DNA from 3 places in the Mesorhizobium sp. WSM4817 genome. Region 2 is predicted to be linked to each of the others. Evidence: predicted binding sites of a transcription regulator. Region 2 holds the regulator's gene; each other region holds the start of a gene.
The links. The regulator PhoB, encoded in region 2, activates phosphate uptake and scavenging genes when phosphate is short. The targets are predictions, from matches to a motif close to TGTCATNNANCTGTCAT.
Positions count from the first base shown of each region.

Region 1: a site for PhoB is predicted at 4,755-4,771, ahead of AC0L2K_RS03645 (alpha-D-ribose 1-methylphosphonate 5-triphosphate diphosphatase). Genes of this name have one in related genera too.
Region 3: a site for PhoB is predicted at 1,844-1,860, ahead of pstS (phosphate ABC transporter substrate-binding protein PstS). Genes of this name have one in related genera too.

Region 1 is NZ_JBVVQQ010000002.1:197,847-204,544, forward strand. Features, by position in the region: gene AC0L2K_RS03625 (DUF4214 domain-containing protein) at 1-562, opposite strand, end outside; gene AC0L2K_RS03630 (glycosyltransferase family 4 protein) at 973-2,139, shown strand; gene AC0L2K_RS03635 (NUDIX hydrolase) at 2,233-2,688, shown strand; gene phnF (phosphonate metabolism transcriptional regulator PhnF) at 2,747-3,532, opposite strand; gene AC0L2K_RS03645 (alpha-D-ribose 1-methylphosphonate 5-triphosphate diphosphatase) at 3,529-4,710, opposite strand; gene AC0L2K_RS03650 (PhnD/SsuA/transferrin family substrate-binding protein) at 4,832-5,689, shown strand; gene AC0L2K_RS03655 (phosphonate ABC transporter ATP-binding protein) at 5,768-6,517, shown strand; gene phnE (phosphonate ABC transporter, permease protein PhnE) at 6,510-6,698, shown strand, end outside.
Region 2 is NZ_JBVVQQ010000018.1:135,315-142,012, forward strand. Features, by position in the region: gene pstA (phosphate ABC transporter permease PstA) at 1-82, shown strand, start outside; gene pstB (phosphate ABC transporter ATP-binding protein PstB) at 95-910, shown strand; gene phoU (phosphate signaling complex protein PhoU) at 946-1,653, shown strand; gene phoB (phosphate regulon transcriptional regulator PhoB) at 1,670-2,359, shown strand; gene AC0L2K_RS23370 (ROK family protein) at 2,626-3,873, opposite strand; gene xylF (D-xylose ABC transporter substrate-binding protein) at 4,138-5,178, shown strand; gene AC0L2K_RS23380 (sugar ABC transporter permease) at 5,318-6,637, shown strand.
Region 3 is NZ_JBVVQQ010000011.1:101,810-108,507, reverse strand. Features, by position in the region: gene AC0L2K_RS16910 (Na/Pi cotransporter family protein) at 1-552, opposite strand, end outside; gene pstS (phosphate ABC transporter substrate-binding protein PstS) at 640-1,725, opposite strand; gene AC0L2K_RS16900 (2OG-Fe(II) oxygenase) at 2,183-2,923, opposite strand; gene AC0L2K_RS16895 (NfeD family protein) at 3,109-4,506, shown strand; partial or broken gene AC0L2K_RS16890 (slipin family protein) at 4,503-5,266, shown strand; gene AC0L2K_RS16885 (putative pterin-binding protein) at 5,566-6,096, shown strand; gene AC0L2K_RS16880 (putative bifunctional diguanylate cyclase/phosphodiesterase) at 6,118-6,698, shown strand, end outside.

The DNA.
Region 1 (6,698 bases), on a different contig from region 2:
ACGCTGCGCGGTGACCCCAGCCGGCCGTTCCCATTGCTTTTCGTATGGTCGGATCCACTGCGACGGTTGCATCCGACAGGCCGCGCAGCACTGCGCTTGCCTTTGCCCAGCGCGGACTGAAATAGTCGGACGTCTCGGTGCCGCCGGCAGGGCCCCAGGAGCAGTTGTATTGGATTCCGTTGTCCTGCATCTCGCAGGGCATCAGGATGGCGTAGTTCTCCATCTCGTTGCCAAGCTCCCAAACGCGGATGTCGTCCTTGAAGCGGGATACCAGTGTCGACGCGAGATCGTAGGCTTGCGCATAGAGGTCATCGACGGATTTGTTGTCGAGGTCCAGGTCGGGCGTGATTACCGGCAGGATTTCGACTCCGCGCTGCTTGCCCGCCTTGACCAGTTCGGCAAGCTTGGTGGCGCTGTCGGCGCTGGAAATGTTGACGCGATACGACTTCATGCCGAGGTCGCTGACATAGTCGAGTTGCTGTTCGATCGATATCCCGGGATAGGCGTTGAAGGGATGGCCGTTCACCCCCCAGAGCAGATCGGCTGCGCCCGAAGCTGTCATGCCCAGCAGGCATGCCAAGGTTGTCCAAAGACGCCTGGTCGCGGCGACGGCCCGTCCAACGGAATTTTGTTGCAATGGACTGGTCGGCCGCTGCATCAGCGCGAACTTGCCTGTTTTGCGCCAGACATCATGCGGCATCACTCCACTCGCTCAACTCGCCTGACATCCATCCGTGCACGACGATCGAGATCTGCCGCGCTGCCCGACGCAGTCTAGCAAAACCGCGCCACGCAGAACCTCACACATTTGGCGTAAACGCCGATGATTGGCCTCGCCATTCGGATGAGAGCTGCCGGGAAGCCTTTTCGGGCAAACGATCGGGTACGTCCCAAAGGCCAGGATGACCCTGCTGCCCTGGTCGTCCAAAGTCGTGCAACTGAGGCATGGCGCTGGTGACCAAAAACCCTGTGATGACACGACACTGGACAATCAACGGCCGTTTTCTCGCGCAGCCGACCACCGGAGTTCAGCGCTACGCACGCGAGATCGTTTCGGCGCTGGACGCCTTGATCGTGGACCAGGCTGCCTTGACACGGGATTTGACGGTTGAGTTGCTGGTCCCGCCGGGGGCGCTTGAAAAATTGCCCCTGGCAGCGATCCGTGTCCGGACCGTCGGCAGTGTTGGGGGGCATTTATGGGAACAGGCTGCGCTTCCGGCCCATCTTCGCGGAGGGCTGCTTAGCCTCTGCAATACCGGCCCTGTGACGGTTCGTCGGCAGGTGCTGTGCATTCACGACGTCAATACACGGGTAGCCCCGCAGAGCTATTCATTGCAATTCAGGCTTCTCTACCGCACCCTGGTTCCGGCCTTGGGCCGGGCCACGCATAAAATTACGACGGTGTCGAAATACTCTGCCGGTGAACTGGCGCGCTATGGCGTGTGCCCGGCGACAAAGGTCGAAATCGTAGGAAATGGGCATGAACATGCGTTGCGATGGGCTCCTTGCCATTCAGAACAAACACTGGCAGTCGCCGGCCCTCGTACGATCGTCGTGCTTGGCAGTTCCATCCCGCACAAAAATGTCGGCTTGATCATCGGCATGCACGAGCGACTTGCCGCGGCGGGGCTGCAGATTGTTGTTGTCGGCGCGTCAACGTCCCGCGTTTTCGCCAGCAGCGGCGACCAGAAATCCCCGAACGTCATTTGGCTGGGAAGAAGACCGGACGCGGAACTCGGCGCGCTTCTGCGCGATTGCCTATGCCTCGCGTTCCCCTCCTTGGTCGAGGGTTTCGGGCTGCCGCCCCTCGAGGCCATGACACTGGGATGTCCGGTGGTGATGTCGGACCGTGCCAGCCTCCCCGAAATCGGCGGCGATGCGGTGTTGTACGCATCACCTTGCGACGAGAATGCGTGGTTCGATTGTTTTATGCGCCTGGTCCACGAAGAAGGCCTCAGAACCAAATTGATCGCACGCGGTCGCGCCAGGGCGGCGCGATTTCAGTGGGCCGCGTCGGCTCAGCGCTATCTGGAGCTGATGGCCAGCGTGGATGGATTTCCAGAAGTGCCGCCACCACCGCCTGGGGTAGTCGAATGCAATCCGAATGAGCGACTTGCGGCGGCGGCTAGTATCAATTGAGGTATCTCGAGTCTAACGGCATCTGCCATTCAGGCGCATCATTCCCGTTCAGCCTGCCTGCGATGACAGGCTGGATTCCGGAGGCATGAGGCGATGGCGAAAAGAAGTGCGGGCATCCTGCCTTACCGCAGATCGACCAACGAACTGCAGGTGCTGCTTGTCCATCCGGGCGGGCCGTTCTGGCAAAGCCGCGATCTCGGCGCATGGTCGATCGCAAAGGGCGAGTATGGTGATGACGAACAGCCGGAAGCCGCGGCGCGTCGCGAATTTGAGGAGGAAACCGGCTGGGAGCTCTCGGGAGCACTGCTTCCGCTAGGGGAACTGCGCCAGCCCGGCGGCAAGCTTGTTACGGCCTTCGGCGCCGAAGGCGATTTCGATGCCGGCACCTTGCGCAGCAACATGTTCGAGATGCGATGGCCGCCGCGCAGCGGCCGCATGCAGACTTTTCCTGAGATCGATCGCGCAGGGTGGTTCGGCCTCGAAATGGCCCGGGAAAAGTTGCTTGTCGGCCAGCGGCCTTTTCTCGACCGGCTTGTGGTGTCTGTCTAAGGGTCGACCCAATGGCCCGACTGACGTCCTCAACTGGTCGTGTTGACATGCGCCATAATCAGAAGACGAATTCGACGGATGTCAGCGGCCAGCAGCCGCGGGTCCATTCGATTGGTACGCCGCTGCGGTCCTCGTTGACAGCATTGATGCGGAATACTGGCGTTCCGGGCGTCAGCCGCAGGATTTCCGCTTCATCGGGGGATGCAAAGCCGCCACTGATGCGCGTCCCGGCCCGCCGGTAGTTGTCGATGCCATGCGCGCGGAAAACATCGGTCACCGACTGACGCACATCGTATCTCTGCTCGAAGTCGGGGAAGAGATGCGCCGGAAAGAACTTGGTATTGACGTAAACCGGCTGCTTGTCCGACGTTCTGATCCGGCACAGCCGGATAATGGTGGTGTCAGGTGCGAGACGCAACCGTTCCGCCACGGCCGCTTCGGCCGGTTCCCGGACGATCAGCAGCGTATTGGTGCCGATTTCCTGGCCGTGGGCTTCGAAATTGTCGAGAAAGCGCTGTCCGTCGCGAACAGTGAATGTCGAGGGCAGGTTTCGCACGAAGATACCGACGCCCTTGCGGGCGGTGAGGTGGCCCTCATGCTGTAACTGCTGCAGCGCCCGGCGAAGCGTAATGCGGGTGACCGCGAGTTTCTCTGCCAGATGCGTTTCTCCGGGAAGCTGGCTGCCCGGCGCAAGACTGCCGCTCTCGATCAGATCGAAGATGTGATCGTAGATCTGCTGCCAGATTGGCGTATCGTTGCGTGGCCGAAAGACCAGCCCGTCAAAGGCCAGAAGGCGATTGCCATTGCGCTCGTGTGGTGTTGAAATTTTTGTGTCCAAGTTCATGAAACCTTTTCCACCGGCGACCGCTGTGCAGACCATCGGTCTGTGCGGGAGAGCCCGGAGCTATAGACAATTTGTCCATGGACCATGGTGGCCACCACACGCGGATGCTCTGGATCGCCAGCATCGACCAGGATCAGATCCGCCCGGCGGCCGGCAACAAGCGAGCCGCGATCGTCGAGGCCGGCCACCCGGGCCGGGTTTGCCGAAACCAGATTCCAGATCGAGGGGAAGTCGCCGGCGTCTGGCGAAGACAGTCTGAAGGCCGCATGCAGAGGCGAAGGGTAGTGGTAATCGCTGGTCAGCACCGTGCAAAGTCCGGCTCTGACGGCCTCGGTGGCATTTAGCGCTCCATTATGGCTGCCGCCGCGCACGACGTTGGGCGCGCCGAGGATCACGTCCTCGCCCATTTGCCGCGCGGCCTTGGCTGTTTCGAGCGTTAGCGGAAATTCCGAGGCCTTTGCGCCGAGGGCGCGAAAATACATGCGTTCCTCGGGAGACGCTTCGTCATGTGCAAGAAGCACATTGCCATTGACCCGCGCATCTGCGGCCAGCTTCCCGATCGCGATCTCAACCTCGGCGCGGCGGGACCAAATCTGGCCGAGCAACGTCATGTATTGCTCGCGGCTCAAGCCAGACCGCTCCGCCATCTGACCGATCTTGCGGGCAATCGTGCCGTTCAGCACCGACCCCGTCGTGTGATCGTTGACGGCGATGATCGGCCGTGGCGAAAGCGAGAGCCATCGTACGACCTGCGCCATCTGATCAAGCGCGAAGGTCTCCCAGCGCAGATGCAGACGCGTATCGCAGCCAAGGCTATCGCGGAGATCGCAGACCGCGCCGATCAGCTGTTTGGCAGCGTCGAGCGAGCGAAGTCCAGGCTCCCACGACACCGTCACGCCGTGAAAGGCCGTGGTTACGCCATTGGCGACAAGCTGGCGGTCCGTATCTTTCAGCGCCAGCGCGGTGTCGAAGCGGACACCGGGCCGCGGCATGATCTGGCGCTCGAAGCCGTCGCCGTGAATATCGACGATCCCCGGAAGCACGAGCAGACCATCGGCATCGATTGTGGAGGCATGGGCCGCTCGCAGCTCTGACAGGGCGCCGCCGGTGACGCTCAGGTCCGCGGTTTCAAGTCCCCGTTCGGTAAGGATGCGACCACCCTGGATGTGCCAGTTCACTGTATCCCTCAAAAAAGCAAAGGCTGCCGGTGGCGCCGGCGAAATGTCACGAGCACGTCATCTGCTGCGTATACGGATTAGCCGGTAACAGTTTCCTGTCTATACAGCAAAGGAAAAAACGATGATCCGCAGCATCGCAACCGCACTCGCCCTGACGCTTGCCTCCGCCGTTCCAGTGTTTGCGGAGCCAGTGAAATTCGCGGTAACCGACATGGAGGGACTGGAGGCTCTTCAGCAGGAATTCGGTGCTTTCCAGACCGCTCTTGAGGAGGCGACCGGCCTGGATGTCGAGCTGTTTCCGGTCAGTTCGCGGACCACCGCCGTCGAGGCGATGAATTCCGGGCAGGTCGATCTTGTCCTGACCGGTCCTGCAGAATACGTCGTCATGAAGGAATTAAGCCAGCCGAAGATTGTTGTCGCCTGGCAGCGCCCCGACTATTTCGCTCAGATCGCCGTGCTGGCGAATGGACCGATCCGCTCGGTCGAAGACTTGAAGGGCAAGAAGGTCGCATTCGGCTCGGTCGGCTCGACCTCCCAGCACCTCGGCCCCGCGCAGGCGCTGGCCGATTTCAACCTGAAATATGCCACCGATTACGAACCAGTAATCATATCGCGCAACATCGCGGCTGAGGCTCTCATCCGCGGCGACATCGCCGCTATCGGCTTGAATTTCGGCTATCTCAACTCGGTCCGGGAAGCATTCCCCGGCGTTGCCTTCTCGGTCATCGCACGGGGCCGCGATCTGCCGAACGACATTCTTGTCGCCCGCAAGGACATTTCAGATGACGTGTTCGTCAAGATCCGCGATGCCTTTGCGAAGAATGGCAATGAGCTGATGAAAGCGATCCTGACCGGCGAGGACAACCAGAAATTCAAGGGCGGTTTCTTCCTGACTGATGTCAGGGACTCGGACTACGACTATGTCCGCTCGATGTACCGCACGATCGGAATCGAGACCCTCACCGACTTCGTAAACTGAGGCTCGCTCCTTTTCAGCGACAAGGCCGGCGGCTAACCGCCGTCTGTTTCGCAGTTCGGTCTGGGCCAAGAGGTCACTATGACAGCCATCATTCGGGCGCACGATCTTGCGAAGAGCTATGCGAACGGAAAGGTCATTTTCTCCAGTATCGGCCTCACCATAGTATCGCGCGAACGGGTTGCCCTGATTGGCTCGAACGGTGCTGGAAAATCCACCCTGCTCAAATGCCTCATTGGTCTTCTACCGTCGAGCGGTGGCGAGGTCGTCACCCTCGGCGAGAGCTTCCGCTCGGTGCCGTCCGTCGCCCAGCTGCGGCGCATACGCAGGCAGATCGGATTTGTCTTCCAGCACCACGGACTGGTCAGCCGCCAATCGGTTCTTACAAACGTTTTGCAGGGCAAGCTCGGGCTGCCCGGCGGCTGGCGCGGCTGGCACCATTCCATCGCAAAGCAACACTGGCGCGAGGAAGCAATGCAGGCCCTCGCCGAAGTGCGGCTTCTCGGCAAGGCGGGCGCCCGCGCCGACGCGCTTTCTGGAGGGCAGGCGCAGCGGGTGGCGATTGCCCGTGCGTTGATCCGGCGTCCGAAGCTTTTGATAGCAGACGAACCGGCGGCAAGTCTCGACCCGGCGGCTGGACATGATGTGATGCGCGTCTTCTCCGAGCTGACCCAGGAACAGGCGATCACTTTGGTCTATACCACGCACGACATGGAGCATGCTCTCGACTACTCCGACCGCTTGATAGCGCTCAAGGCGGGCAAGGTCTTCTTCGACCGACCGACGGCGCAGGTGACCCGCGCTGATCTGAAAGACGTCTTCGATGCATGACCGCCTTTCGCTGAGCCGGATTCCATCGATCTCGCCCGTCACTTTCAGCTTTGCCGTCGCTTTGGCCGCTCTCGTGATCGTTTCCGCCGGGCAGGTCGCACCTTCGCCGGAACAACTGGCAGGCGGGGTGCCCCGAATGGTCCATCTCGTCGGCCGCATGATACCCCCAAATGTCGAGCCA
Region 2 (6,698 bases):
GATTTTGATTTTGCTGGTGTTTTTGGTCATCATGAATGCCATCGCGGTGATACTGCGCAGGCGCTTCGAGCGGCGCTGGTAAGGAGTAGAGGATATGAACATCATGACGGAAGCCGGCGTCGAGCAGAAACTGAGCAGCGCAACCAACGCCCCTTCGATCAAGATGAAGGGCGAAAAGGTCTCTGTTCACTACGGCGAGAAGCGAGCTCTGTTCGACGTCGATCTCGATGTCCGCGAGCATCAGGTGACGGCGTTGATCGGGCCATCGGGCTGCGGCAAGTCGACGTTCCTGCGTTGCCTGAACCGAATGAACGACACCATCGATATCGCGCGGGTGAGCGGCAAGATCACGCTCGACGGCGAGGACGTCTACGATCCGAAAATCGATGTCGTCGAGCTGCGAGCTCGCGTCGGCATGGTATTCCAGAAGCCGAACCCGTTTCCGAAGTCGATCTACGAAAACGTCGCCTATGGTCCGCGCATTCACGGCCTGGCCAGGACCAAGGCCGAGTTGGACGGCATCGTCGAATCGAGCCTGAAGAAGGCCGGCCTGTTTAACGAGGTCAAGGATCGCCTACTCGAGTCGGGAACCGGTCTGTCCGGCGGACAGCAGCAGCGTCTGTGCATTGCGCGCGCCATCGCCGTGTCGCCGGAAGTGATCCTGATGGACGAGCCCTGTTCGGCGCTCGATCCAATCGCCACCGCCCGCGTCGAGGAACTGATCGACGAACTGCGCCAGAATTATACGATCGTCATCGTCACCCATTCGATGCAGCAGGCGGCGCGCGTGTCGCAACGCACGGCGATGTTCCATCTCGGGTATCTGGTCGAGGAGGGCGCGACCGACAAGATGTTCACCAACCCCGACGACAAGCGCACCCAGGACTACATCACCGGCCGGTTCGGCTGAGCGGTCCGGCGAATTTCGAACACGAGGACAGCACCATGGGTGAACACACCGTCGCATCTTTCGACGAGGAACTGGAGCACATCGACAGGCTGATCCGCGACATGGACGAGCTCGCCGCCGCAATGGTAGCGGCCTCGATCCGCGCGCTGCTTGCGTCGGACAATGCGATGGCGCAGCGCGTCGTCTCGGACGACGCCATCATGGATGCGCGGCAGCGCGAACTCGATGACAGCGCCATCACGCTGATCGCCAAGCGGCAGCCGATGGCGCAGGATCTGCGCGCCGTGGTTGGCGCAATCCGCATGGCGGGCGATCTCGAGCGCATCGGCGATCTGGCCAAGAACATAGCCAAGCGGGTCAGCGCAGTCGGGCAGAGCGCGACGCCGCGTAATCTGTCGCACGGTATCGACGCGATGGCGGACCTCGTTCTTGTGCAGCTGCGCGGCGTGGTCGAGCACTATGTGTCGCGCGATGCCGGCGCGTTGAAGGAACTGCGCGCCGACGACCAGAAGATCGACGTGAAATACACGGCGGTTTTTCGCGAGCTCCTGACCTACATGATGGAGGATCCGCGCAACATCACCGCGTGCACGCACCTTCTGTTCTGCGCCAAGAATCTCGAGCGTATCGGCGATCACGTCACCAACATCGCCGAAAACGCCTACTTTGTCGTGACCGGGCAGCAATTGCCGGCGGACCGCCCGAAGCTCGACGAAACGACGATGTCGGCGCCGGCGACATGACAGGAGTAACCGGCCGATGATCGCGCCGCGCATCATGGTGGTGGAGGATGAAGAGCCGCTGGGCGTCCTCCTCCGTTACAATCTTGAATCCGAAGGCTATCAGGTCGAGGTGGTGACGCGCGGCGACGAGGCCGAAATCCGGCTGCAGGAAAACGTGCCCGATCTTTTGGTGCTCGACTGGATGGTGCCGGCGGTTTCCGGCATCGAGCTTTGCCGGCGCCTTCGGGTGCGCCCCGAAACCGAGCGGCTGCCGATCATCATGCTGACCGCGCGCGGCGAGGAGAGCGACCGGGTGCGCGGCCTTTCGACCGGAGCCGACGACTATCTGGTCAAGCCGTTCTCGACACCGGAATTCATGGCCAGGGTCAAGGCGCTGCTGCGCCGCGCCAAGCCCGAAGTGCTGTCCAGCGTGCTCAAGGTCGGCGACATCATGCTCGATCGTGAATCGCACAGGGTCTATCGCAAGAAGAGCGAGATCCGGCTCGGGCCGACCGAATTCCGGCTGCTCGAATTCATGATGCGCCACCCGGGCCGGGTCTTCTCGCGCAGCCAGTTGCTCGACAATGTCTGGGGCGAGACGATCTACATCGACGAGCGCACGGTGGACGTCCATGTCGGCCGGTTGCGCAAGGCGGTCAACAATGGTCGCATGCCCGATGTCATCCGCACCATCCGCGGCGCGGGCTATGCGATCAGGGAAGACTAGGGGATGTGCTGATATTCAGGTGATGCCGGCCTGCGAACGGCTGATACCTGCGCTTACCTACAGCGCCGCGCACCCTGTTGGGCACGCAAAGGACGCTGTAGAACTTTGATTTTGCGCACGACCTTTCCGAAATCGATCTCGATTTCGGGGTCATGCGCGGGCTCACGTACCCAAAAGTACGCTCCGCTCCGGTTCTCGGAACCCACCATTCTCGACTCGGCCTGACCTGAATCTCAACACACCCCAAGTCGCGACCCGGGAATCCTTCAAGCCACGTTCTTTCCGACCGAGCCGGCTCGTGCCTGGATGCTCGGCGCGAAAATCTCCTGATCGACGAAGCTTAGCGCCCGCATGGCGCAGCCTTCGCGTATCAGCGGCAGCTCGTTCGGCTCGGTGTCGAAGGAAATCGAACCCGAATGCTGGCCGCCGGCGGTCTGGGCGATGGCCTCGCGCAGGGCCGGCTCGATCAGGTCGAAGGCGGCAGCGCTGGCGCCGACCATGGCCACCGGCGCCGGATCGATCAGCGCAAACAGGCTGCCGAGCCCGAAGCCGAGCGCCTCGCCGGCCTTGCGGTAGGCTTCGCGCTCCGGTCCGTCCATCTCGCGCGCCCGGGCCGCCAAGGCCCGCATGTCGGCGTCGCTGACATCGGCGACCGGCTCGGCGTTCTCGCTCAACAGCCTTGCGTTGCGCCAGATGGCGTAGTTGCCGGCATAAGCCTCGACGCAGCCGCGCCGCCCGCAGCGGCAAAGCGCGCCGCCCGGCCGATGGATCATGTGGCCGAATTCGCCGCCTGAGGAGTGGGTGCCGGTGAACAGCTCGCCCTTCAGCACCAGCCCCATACCGATGCCGTGCGAGAGCAGGATGGCGATGAAATCGTCGCGGTAGCGATCCGGGTGGCGCCAGCGCAGCGCCACGGCCATCATGTTGCAGTCGTTCTCCATGATGGCCGGGATGCCGAACTCGCGTTCCAGAATGTCGGCGAAGGCGATGTTCGTCTGCGGCGTGATCGGCGACCACAACATGGCGCGCGCGTGGGAATCGGTGATGCCCTGGATCGCCAGCGCGATGCGGGCGACGCTTTGGACATCGAGGTCGGGATCTTCGAGCCGGCGCCGGACGATGGCGACACATTCGTCGATCAGCGCGTCACGCGACATGGTCAGCGTGTCCAGCCGGCGCTGTTCCTCGGCGACCACTTGTCCGGCATAATCGATGACGGCGACCGACAGGAAATTCAGCGACAACACGACGGCCAACACCGCAGCGGCTTGCGGATTGAGGCTGAGGCCGACCTGCGGCCGGCCGCGTTTCAGCGAAACCGTCTCGCTCGCCTTGCTCTCGGCCAGGATGCCTTCCTGGATCAGGTCGGCAGAGATCGCCGATATGGTCGAATGGCTGAGGCCGGTGGTCGCGGCGATCTCGGTCCGCGACGGCTGGCCTGCCCGGCGCACGGCCGAAATCACCATCGCCCGGTTGCGCCGGCGCAGATCGTCATGACGGATTCCCACCGACATTTTTTGTTTCCTCCTCATTGCCGCGGCCGCTCATGAATCGGAAGCCGTCGGTATGTCGGACAAATACTGGCAGAAGCAAAAGGGGCTGTCATTATTTATTCCGAGCCTCGAAAAAATCTCGACAGGACGTCAAAATCCATCAGAAATGTGTTGACAGTGCTTCGGCCTTGGACCAGTATTTTTTCGAGGCTCGAAAAAAATAGAGCCTTTGTGCCGGCCTTCGGGCCAGTTGGTCGCGCCCTACGCGGCGCAGGGAGGAATATCATGAAGAGATTCGCAGCCGCCATTCTGGCGGGGGTCGCCATGTCGCTGACGCTCGCGTCGGCCGCGCAGGCCAAGGACAAGGTCATTGGCGTTTCGTGGTCGAACTTCCAGGAAGAGCGTTGGAAGACCGACGAAGCCGCCATGAAGGCGGCGATCGAGGCCGCCGGCGATAAATATATCTCCGCTGACGCACAGTCCAATCCCGGCAAGCAGCTGACCGACGTCGAAAGCCTGATCTCGCAGGGCGCCAACGCGCTGATTATCCTTGCGCAGGATGCCTCGGCCATCGGTCCGGCGGTGCAGAAGGCGCTGGACGAAGGCATTCCGGTCGTCGGCTATGACCGGCTGATCGAGAACAAGGACGTCTTCTATCTGACCTTCGACAACCAGGAAGTCGGCCGCATGCAGGCCCGCGAAGTGTTCAAGGTGGCGCCGGAAGGCAATTACGTCTTCATCAAGGGCTCGGGCGCCGACCCTAATGCCGATTTCCTGTTCGCCGGCTCCATGGAAGTGCTCAAGGATGCCATCGACAGCGGCAAGATCAAGAATGTCGGCGAGGCTTATACGGACGGCTGGCTTCCCGCCAACGCCCAGAAGAACATGGAACAGTTCCTGACCGCCAACGACAACAAGGTCGATGCGGTGGTTGCCGCCAATGACGGCACCGCCGGTGGCGTCGTCGCGGCGCTGACGGCGCAAGGCCTGGCCGGATCCGTCCCGGTTTCGGGCCAGGACGGCGACCATGCCGCGCTGAACCGTATCGCGCTCGGCACACAGACCGTATCGGTGTGGAAAGACGCGCGCGAGCTCGGCAAGAACGCCGCCGAGATCGCCTCGCAGCTGGCCGACGGCAAGCCGATGACAGACATTGCCGGTGTCAAGGATTTCACCACGCCGGGCGGCAATGTCGTCAAGTCGCTGTTCCTGACGCCGATTGCCATCACCAGGGACAATCTCAACGTCGTCATCGACGCCGGCTGGATCAAGCAGGAAGAGGTCTGCGCCGGCGTGGCGGCGGGCACCGTCCCGGTCTGCAACTGATCCGCCTTCGCCAAAAAACTTGAAACGCCGCGGCTTCACGCCGCGGCGTTTTTTCAAAAGAGTTGTTTTTCCGCGTCTCGCGGGTAATTTCTAAGCTGCTTCCGGCATCCGCGGCAGACGGCAACGGTGGGAGGACATCATGACCGACACGATTTCCAACACGCCGGTTGCTGACCGGGCGCGTGAATCCGAGCTCAGCCCCTTCGGCCGCTTCCTCAAGGCAACCGAGCTCGACATACGCATGCTCGGCATGGTCGGCGCGCTGCTGATCATCTGGGTTGGAATCCACATCCTGTCGGGTGGGCTTTTCCTCACGCCGCGCAATCTCTGGAACCTGTCGGTGCAGACTTCCTCGGTCGCGATCATGGCGACCGGCATGGTGCTGGTCATCGTGATGCGCAACATCGATCTTTCGGTCGGCTCCGTCGAAGGCGTCATCGGCATGGTGATGGGCGTTGCGCAGGCAGAATTCCTCATCCGCGTCATGGGATTCCAGCTTGGAAATCCCTGGATATGGGTCATCGCACTGGCTGCCGGCGTGGTGCTCGGCCTCATGATCGGCGCGCTTCAGGGCTTCATCATCGCCTATCTCGAGGTTCCGGCCTTCATCGTGACGCTGGGCGGCCTGCTGATCTGGCGCGGCATGGCGTGGCTGATGACGAGCGGGCGCACCGTCGCGCCGCTCGATGCCACCTTCCAACTCATGGGTGGCGGGCCGCGTGGCTCGATCGGGGCGACCGCGAGCTGGATCGTCGGCATTCTCGCCTGTGTGGCCGTCGCCTTGATGCTGCTCAACGGCCGGTCGCAGCGCAAGCGCTTCAAGTTTCCGTTGCGCCCGGTCTGGGCGGAGAGCCTGCTTGGTGTTGTCGCCTGCGCCGCCATCCTCGGCGCCGTCTGGATCGCCAATTCCTATCCCTGGCCGATCGGCATCGTGCGCCAATACGCCCAGCGGAACGGCATCACCATCCCCGAAGGCGGGCTGTTCATCGCCCATGGCATCGCCATACCGGTGCTGATCGCGGTCGCAGTCGGCATCGTCATGACCTTCATCACCCGGCGCACCCGTTTCGGCCGCTACGTCTTTGCCATCGGCGGCAACCCGGAAGCGGCGGAACTCGCCGGCATCAACACGCGCTGGGTGACCATGAAAGTGTTCATGATCATGGGCGTTCTGGCCGCGATCAGCGCGGCAATTGCTTCGGCCCGCCTCAATGCGGCGACCAATGCGCTGGGCACGCTGGACGAACTCTTGGTCATCGCAGCAGCCGTCATCGGCGGCACGTCGCTGGCCGGCGGCTCCGGCACGGTGCTCGGCGCCATGCTGGGCGCGCTTCTGATGCAGTCGCTGCAGTCCGGCATGGTGTTGCTCGGCATCGATTCGCCGCTTCAGAGCGTCGTCGTCGGCGCCGTGCTGGTCGTCGCCGTCTGGCTCGACACAGTCTACCGCAAGCGGGTCTGAGCATGATCCCGAGCCGAAGGTCCGCGTCAGCGAAAAGTGGACATCCGTTTCGGTCCAGCAT
Region 3 (6,698 bases), on a different contig from region 2:
GCATTTGAGCAGGTTGAGATAGGAGTCGGCCGTCAGTGTTTGAAGCAGTGCCATGACTTCGGGCAGATTGCGCAGCGGGCGCAGGCCGCCGGTCATCAGGTTGAGGCCATAAAAGATCAGCGCGAAGCCCATGCCGGCAAGCGCTATGTTCTTGACCTTCTCGCTTTTGGCAAAGCAGTAGATCAGCGAGAACACGCCGGCCAGGATCAGCCCGAGCGGACCGAGCGGCAGGGCGATGAGCCCGTTGCCGAGCGTGGTGCCGATATTGGCGCCCATGATCACGCTGATCGCCGGTCGAAGCGCGATGACGCCGGCATTGACCAGGCCGACGACCATGACGCTCATCGCCGTCGACGACTGGATGACGCCGGTGATCAGCGTTCCCGCCAGCACGCCCTTGATCGGCGTTCCGGCGGCCTTGGCGAGAAAGGCGCGCATCCGGTTGACCGACAGCGCCTGGATGCCGTTGGCCATGAAGTCGAGGCCGAGCATAAAAATGCCCAACCCGCCGATCACCGGCACGAGGATGTCCTTGAAGATATCGATGTCCATGTCACGCAGTCCCCAACAAGCCGCCATCACGGCGCGATATGAATTTCAGTTCAGGCGCTGCGCGAAGCAGCGGCCTGGCTCTTCCGCTCAGTTTGCGACGGGCCCCTGCCCTGCCCAGTATTGCTCGATCCGGGCGATGAGCGCCTTCGGCAGCGGCACGTAGCCGAGCGCGGCGGCGTCATCCGCGCCGTGCGCGAAGGCGAGCCGGAAAAGGTCGTGCACGCGGCGATAGCGATGTTCCGAACGGCCCGAGACCTGAACGACCGCGAACACCGCCGTGCTGATCGGATAGGCGGCATCGCCGTTACGATCGGTCAGCGAAGCGAAGAAGTCGGTCGTTTGCGCCCAGTCGATCGATGTCGCGGCAGCCTGCACGCCCTGCGGCTCCGGCTTGACGAACTTGCCGGCTCTGTTCTGGATCAGCGCGTAGGCAAGGCTGGCGCGCTGTGCCGGGCCGGATTCGGCATAGGCGATCGCGCCCTTCGTGTCGTGCACGGCTTGAATGAGGTTCTGTGTGCCTTCCGCGTCAGTGCCGAGCGGCCACGAGATCAGTGTATTGGCGCCGTATTTGGCCTTCCACTCCCCGCTGACCGCCGACAGGTACTCGGTGAAGACAAAGGTCGAGCCGGAGCCATCCTTGCGGTGAACGACGCTGATCCTGAGATCGGGCAGCGTCAGATCCGGATTCACCGCCTTGATCGCGGGATCGGACCATGACTGGATCTTGCCCAGATAGATGTCGGCCAGCAGCGGCCCGGTCAGGCGAAGGCTTCCCGGGCCGATGCCGTCGAGATTGACGACGACGGCGATGGCGCCCATCACGATCGGAAACTGCTGTCGGCCGGCCTTCTTGAGTTCGGCGCCATTGATCGGCGCATCCGTCACGGCAAAGTCGATATCCGGCTGATCGAGACGCAGGACGCCGGCGAGCGAGCCGACGATTTCATAGTCGACCTTCCAGTCGGGCGAGACATAGTCCCCGCCGTCGGCGCGGGCGCTCTCGTAGGCCGTTGCCCATTTGCCGATGATCGGGGCGGCCAGTGTCGATCCGGCGCCGCGGATAGGCTCGGCCTGCGCAGCGGCCCCGATCATCAGGCCAACAGCAAGCGTGATGGCGCCGCTGATCTTCGCCGATTTGCGCCGTAGTGACGCAAAGCTTGCTGGAAACATCATGGCGATCCCCGACGCGCGAACAAATAGCTACTTTTCAGTCTTGGCAGATATCAACAGTCATCCGCCCGGCGAACGAACGCCGGCAGAGAAACAACACCGCTCACCGTATGAACCTTGGTTAACGATTGGATGACAAAGATCTTTGTGGGCGAGATTTTTATTTTTCCGCGATTACCGCGGTTGCCTGAAGAATTGTTCGGCAGCCAATCGCTTCAGCTTTGCGCTGCCCCTCACCTGCCTGCCGGCACCCTCTCCCCGTATAGTGACGGGGAGAGGGGCGCTCTCATCGATGGTTTCGCCAATCACCAGCGTTGCAGAATATCCGCCACGGTGCGACCAGTCCCTTCTCCCCGTCACACGGGGAGAAGTGCCCGGCAGGGCGATGAGGGGCGGCGGCGACCCCGACGACTGATCCCCTTGGCACGAAGTTGCTGGTCGCCTCCACGCAGGGACAGCCCTATTTCGCGTCGTGGAAGATAATGCCGACGGTATGGCGCATGCCGGAGCGAAGCCGGCTGACGCCGTGCCTGAGATTGACGCGGTAGCTGCCTTTGCTGCCCTGCACCGGACGATTGTGGACCGCGAAGGCGACTGCATCGCCCTGGCGCAGCGGCACCACCTCGGCGCGGCTCTGCATGCGCGGGCGCTGTTCGGTCAGCACGAACTCGCCGCCGGTGAAATCTTTATCCGGTTCCGACAGCAGGATTGCCACCTGCAGCGGGAAGGCAAGATCGCCGTAGAGATCCTGATGCAGGCAGTTGAAGTCGCCAGGGCCATACTGGAGCAGGAGCGGCGTCGGCCGCGTCTGGCCCTGCTCGTGGCATTGCTTGAGGAACGCGGCGTGTTCGTCCGGGTAGCGCTGGGCGATGCCCATGCGCTCGTTCCAGTCGTTGGCGACGGCGGCAAGGCGCGGATAGAGTGCGGTGCGCAAGCCGCCGATCAGCTCTGGCAAGGGATAGCGGAAGTAGCGGTACTCGCCCTTGCCGAAGCCGTGCCGCGCCATGTGGACATGGCTCCGGAAATGGCTTTCGTCGGGATAGAGCCCGGCGATCTCCCGGCATTCTTCTGACGTCAGCAGCTTTTCCATCACCGCGCAGCCATAGAAGCTCATCTCCTCGGCCAGTGCCTGCCAGTCATATCCGGCGACGCGCGCTTCCGCCGATCGGACCGCTGCTTCTGGAACCGCGTGTATGGTCATGGCTCTGCCTCCTCTGGCTTCATCGGCTTCTGCAATCAGATGGGTGAATCGGCGCGTGCAAACCACCCGTTTCCTGCCAACCGGTTTAGGCACAACGCAAGGTTGCCATGGATCAGCTTCACCGCCGCGACGCAGCATGGATTTTAGCAAAATCGAGCCCATATCCCTGATAGGGAGCTTTGAGCGTGAAACTCGCGCGTGTAGCCCTGATTGCCGCGGCTTTTGTAGCCGCTGTGGCTGTTTGTTCTTCTTCCGCAGCAACAGGAGAAGCAAACGGCCAAGGGCGGACTGCGCTGCGCATCGAGATAGACGGCGCCATCGGTCCGGCGAGCGCCATGCAGTTCGAGGAAGCGCTGGCGGTGGCCGCAGAACGGAACGCCGAGGTTTTCATCTTGCAGATGAACACGCCGGGCGGGTTGGTCACCAGCATGCGTGAGATCATCGCCGACATCCTCGCCTCCCCGGTTCCCGTCATCGGCTATGTCGCGCCCGCCGGCGGGCATGCGGCGAGCGCCGGAACCTACATCCTCTACGCAACCCATGTGGCGGCGATGGCGCCCGGCACCAATCTGGGCGCGGCAACGCCCATCGAGATGGGCGGGCCGATGCCATCCTTTCCCGGCGACGACAAGAACAATGGCCCGGAAGCCGGCAAGGACCCGAAGAATCCACCGGCGGGCAATGCGATGATCGCCAAGGCGACGAACGACGCGGTTGCCTTGATCCGCAGCCTGGCCGAACTGCGCGGGCGCAATGCCGATTGGGGTGAAAAGGCGGTGCGCGAGGCGGCCAGCCTGTCGGCCAGCGCCGCACTGCAGGAAAATGTGATCGACTTTGTCGCCCGCGACACGACCGAACTGCTTCAGCTGGCCGACGGCCGGACGGTCGAGATCGCCGGCAGGAAAAAGGTGCTGGCGACCAAAAGGCTGCCGGTTGAAACGCTCGAGCCTGGCTGGCTCATCCGGCTTCTCGCCGTCATCACCGACCCGAACATCGCCGTCATCCTGATGCTGATCGGCGTTTATGGCCTCGTCTTCGAGTTCACCAGCCCGGGCGCGGTCGCGCCAGGCGTGATCGGCACGATCTGCCTGCTGCTCGGGCTCTATGCGCTCAATCTCCTGCCGATCAGCTATGCCGGCCTTGCCCTGATGCTGCTTGGCATCATCTTCCTCGTCGTCGAGGTCTTTAATCCCACAGTGGTGCTTGGGCTGGGAGGCGTGGCTGCGTTTCTGCTGGGCGCTGCCATGCTGCTCAGGATCGAAGGTCCCGGCTTCGAGATGTCGTGGGCCGTCATCGGCACCGCCGCCATCCTGACGCTCGGCCTGGCGCTGCTAACCGGCAGCTATCTGTGGGCGGCCCGCAAGAACGTTCCGCGTGTTGGCGCCCAGGCCATGCAAGGGCTGCCGGCCAAGGTCCTCGACTGGCAGGGCAGCGAGGGACACGTGCTGGCCCGGGGTGAGCGCTGGCGGGCGAAAGCCGACGAACCCATTGCGGTGGGCGACAGCGTCGAGGTGGCTGATGTCAGGGGTCTCGTGCTGACGATACGGCGCCGCAATGTGCGAAGCGATGGAGCAAGGCAATGATGCTCGGATATGTGGCCTATCTGGTGGCAGCGCTCGTCGTGGTCATGTTCCTGTCCGCGGCCATCGCATCCTGAGGGAATATCAGCGCGGCGTGGTCTTCACGCTCGGCCGCTTCACCGGGGTCAAGGGGCCCGGCCTGATCATCCTCATCCCCTTCGTGCAGCAGATGGTGAAGGTCGACCTGAGGGTGGTGGTCCAGGACGTGCCGCCGCAGGACGTGATCTCGCGCGACAACGTCTCGGTGAAGGTCAACGCAGTGCTGTATTTTCGTATCGTCGACGCCGAGCGGGCGGTGATCCAGGTCGAGGACTTCATGACCGCCACCAACCAGCTGGCACAGACCACGTTGCGCTCGGTGCTCGGCAAGCATGAACTCGATGAAATGCTGGCCGAACGCGACAAGCTCAACAGCGATATCCAGGAGATCCTCGATCAGCGGACCGATGCCTGGGGCATCAAGGTCTCCGATGTCGAGATCAAGCATGTCGACCTCAACGAGAACATGGTCCGCGCCATCGCCAAGCAGGCAGAGGCCGAACGGCTGCGGCGTGCGAAAGTGATCAATGCCGACGGCGAACAGCAGGCGGCGGCAAAACTCGTCGAGGCCGGCAAGATGCTGTCCGAGACCCCGCAGGCCATGCAGCTGCGCTATTTCGAGGCGCTCCATGACATCGCCGGTGAACGCTCGTCGACGGTGGTGTTTCCGGTGCCGATGGATTTGCTCGGCCATTTCATCAGGCCGACCGGCGAGAAGACGTGAGCTCGAAGGCCGGCGATCCTTCAACCCCCTCTGCCCTGGCAGGCATCTCGCCCCACAACAATGGACCACTTCGTGGGGGCGAGGAACCCAAGCTGGAATGAGGCCGCGATCCTTCATGCCGGCCATCTCCGCCACGAGCGGGGAGATCGGCAGGTCGCCGCTGCGCGCCAATCAACCGTTCGTTGGCCGAACAGGGCTAACGGAAAAATCAGACATTCATGGCAATGTTGAACCCGCCTGCCCGAATGAAAGTCAGGCGACGGCTGGGTGCTGGCCCATCGAGGAGAAAAGGATTGCGCATGTCATCCTTGCTCAACACCGGACTATCATCGCTCAAGCGCAGTCTGATCATGCTGGCAGTCCTGGCCTTTTGCATCTTGCCGGCCGGGGCGTTGGAGCCCGTTGATCTCCCGGAATCGCCAGACACTGTGGCCTTCAATGTTCAGAACAACGGCAAGTCGGTCCCAGTCACGTTGCGACAGCTGGAAAAGCTCGGTCTCTACCGGGTCACCACCGCAAGTCCATTTGAAAAAGGGCAGCTGACATTTGAAGGCGTCCTGTTCCGCGACGTGCTCAAGCTCGTTGGATTGGAAGGCGAGGATTCCGTTGTTCTGCGGGCGGTGGACGAATATGTGCAGATAATTCCGCGCCAGGATTGGACGGAAGGTCCTCTCCTGCTTGCCACCCGCCAGAATGGAAAATTGCTGACCCGGCGCACGCAAGGTCCGACCCGGCTGGTCTATCCGCTCAACGACCACCCGGCCTTCGACACGCCAGTCCACAAACCACGGTGGGTCTGGCTGATCAAGACGCTCGAGCCTGGCGGCTGATCGAGCTCCGGCGTGGCTCGAATGGCACGCTTTGAAGGCTGGCGCGTTCCCGTCACCTACGGGACCGCCATCGCGGCTGCAGCAGCCAGCTCTGCGGTCCTGATCACCGTACTGTTTCTCAGCCTCAGCAAGATCGAATATTCGCTGCCGCGGTTCGGCTTTTTCGCCATCCGCGAGTTCCATATTGCAATACGCGATGTAACTCACCTCAAGGACATGACATCGCTCGCCAAGGCCGCCCCCGGCTCTGCAGACAGCCTTGAGCAGTTATCAGCGGCGAACGACCTGGTCTACATCCGCTTCAAGCGGATCGACGGCACCGGGACGGCAAGCGAGATTCCCGCCTACGCAAGTATCGTTCCGCGTATCGTTGACGCGGTGACACGGCTTGATGCCATGATTGCGGCCGGGCTGCCTCTCGACGAAAAGATTTTGAAGGAAATGGGGTTGGAGCTCGAGCATCTCGTAGCGAGGATGAACGACGAATATTACAAATATGGAGATGAGATCAACGTGGATCTCTATTCGGCGGAAAAAAGCCTGAAGAGATTCAACTACCAGATTGCATTCGCTCTGGCGGTCTTGTCGCTGCTGGCGATCGG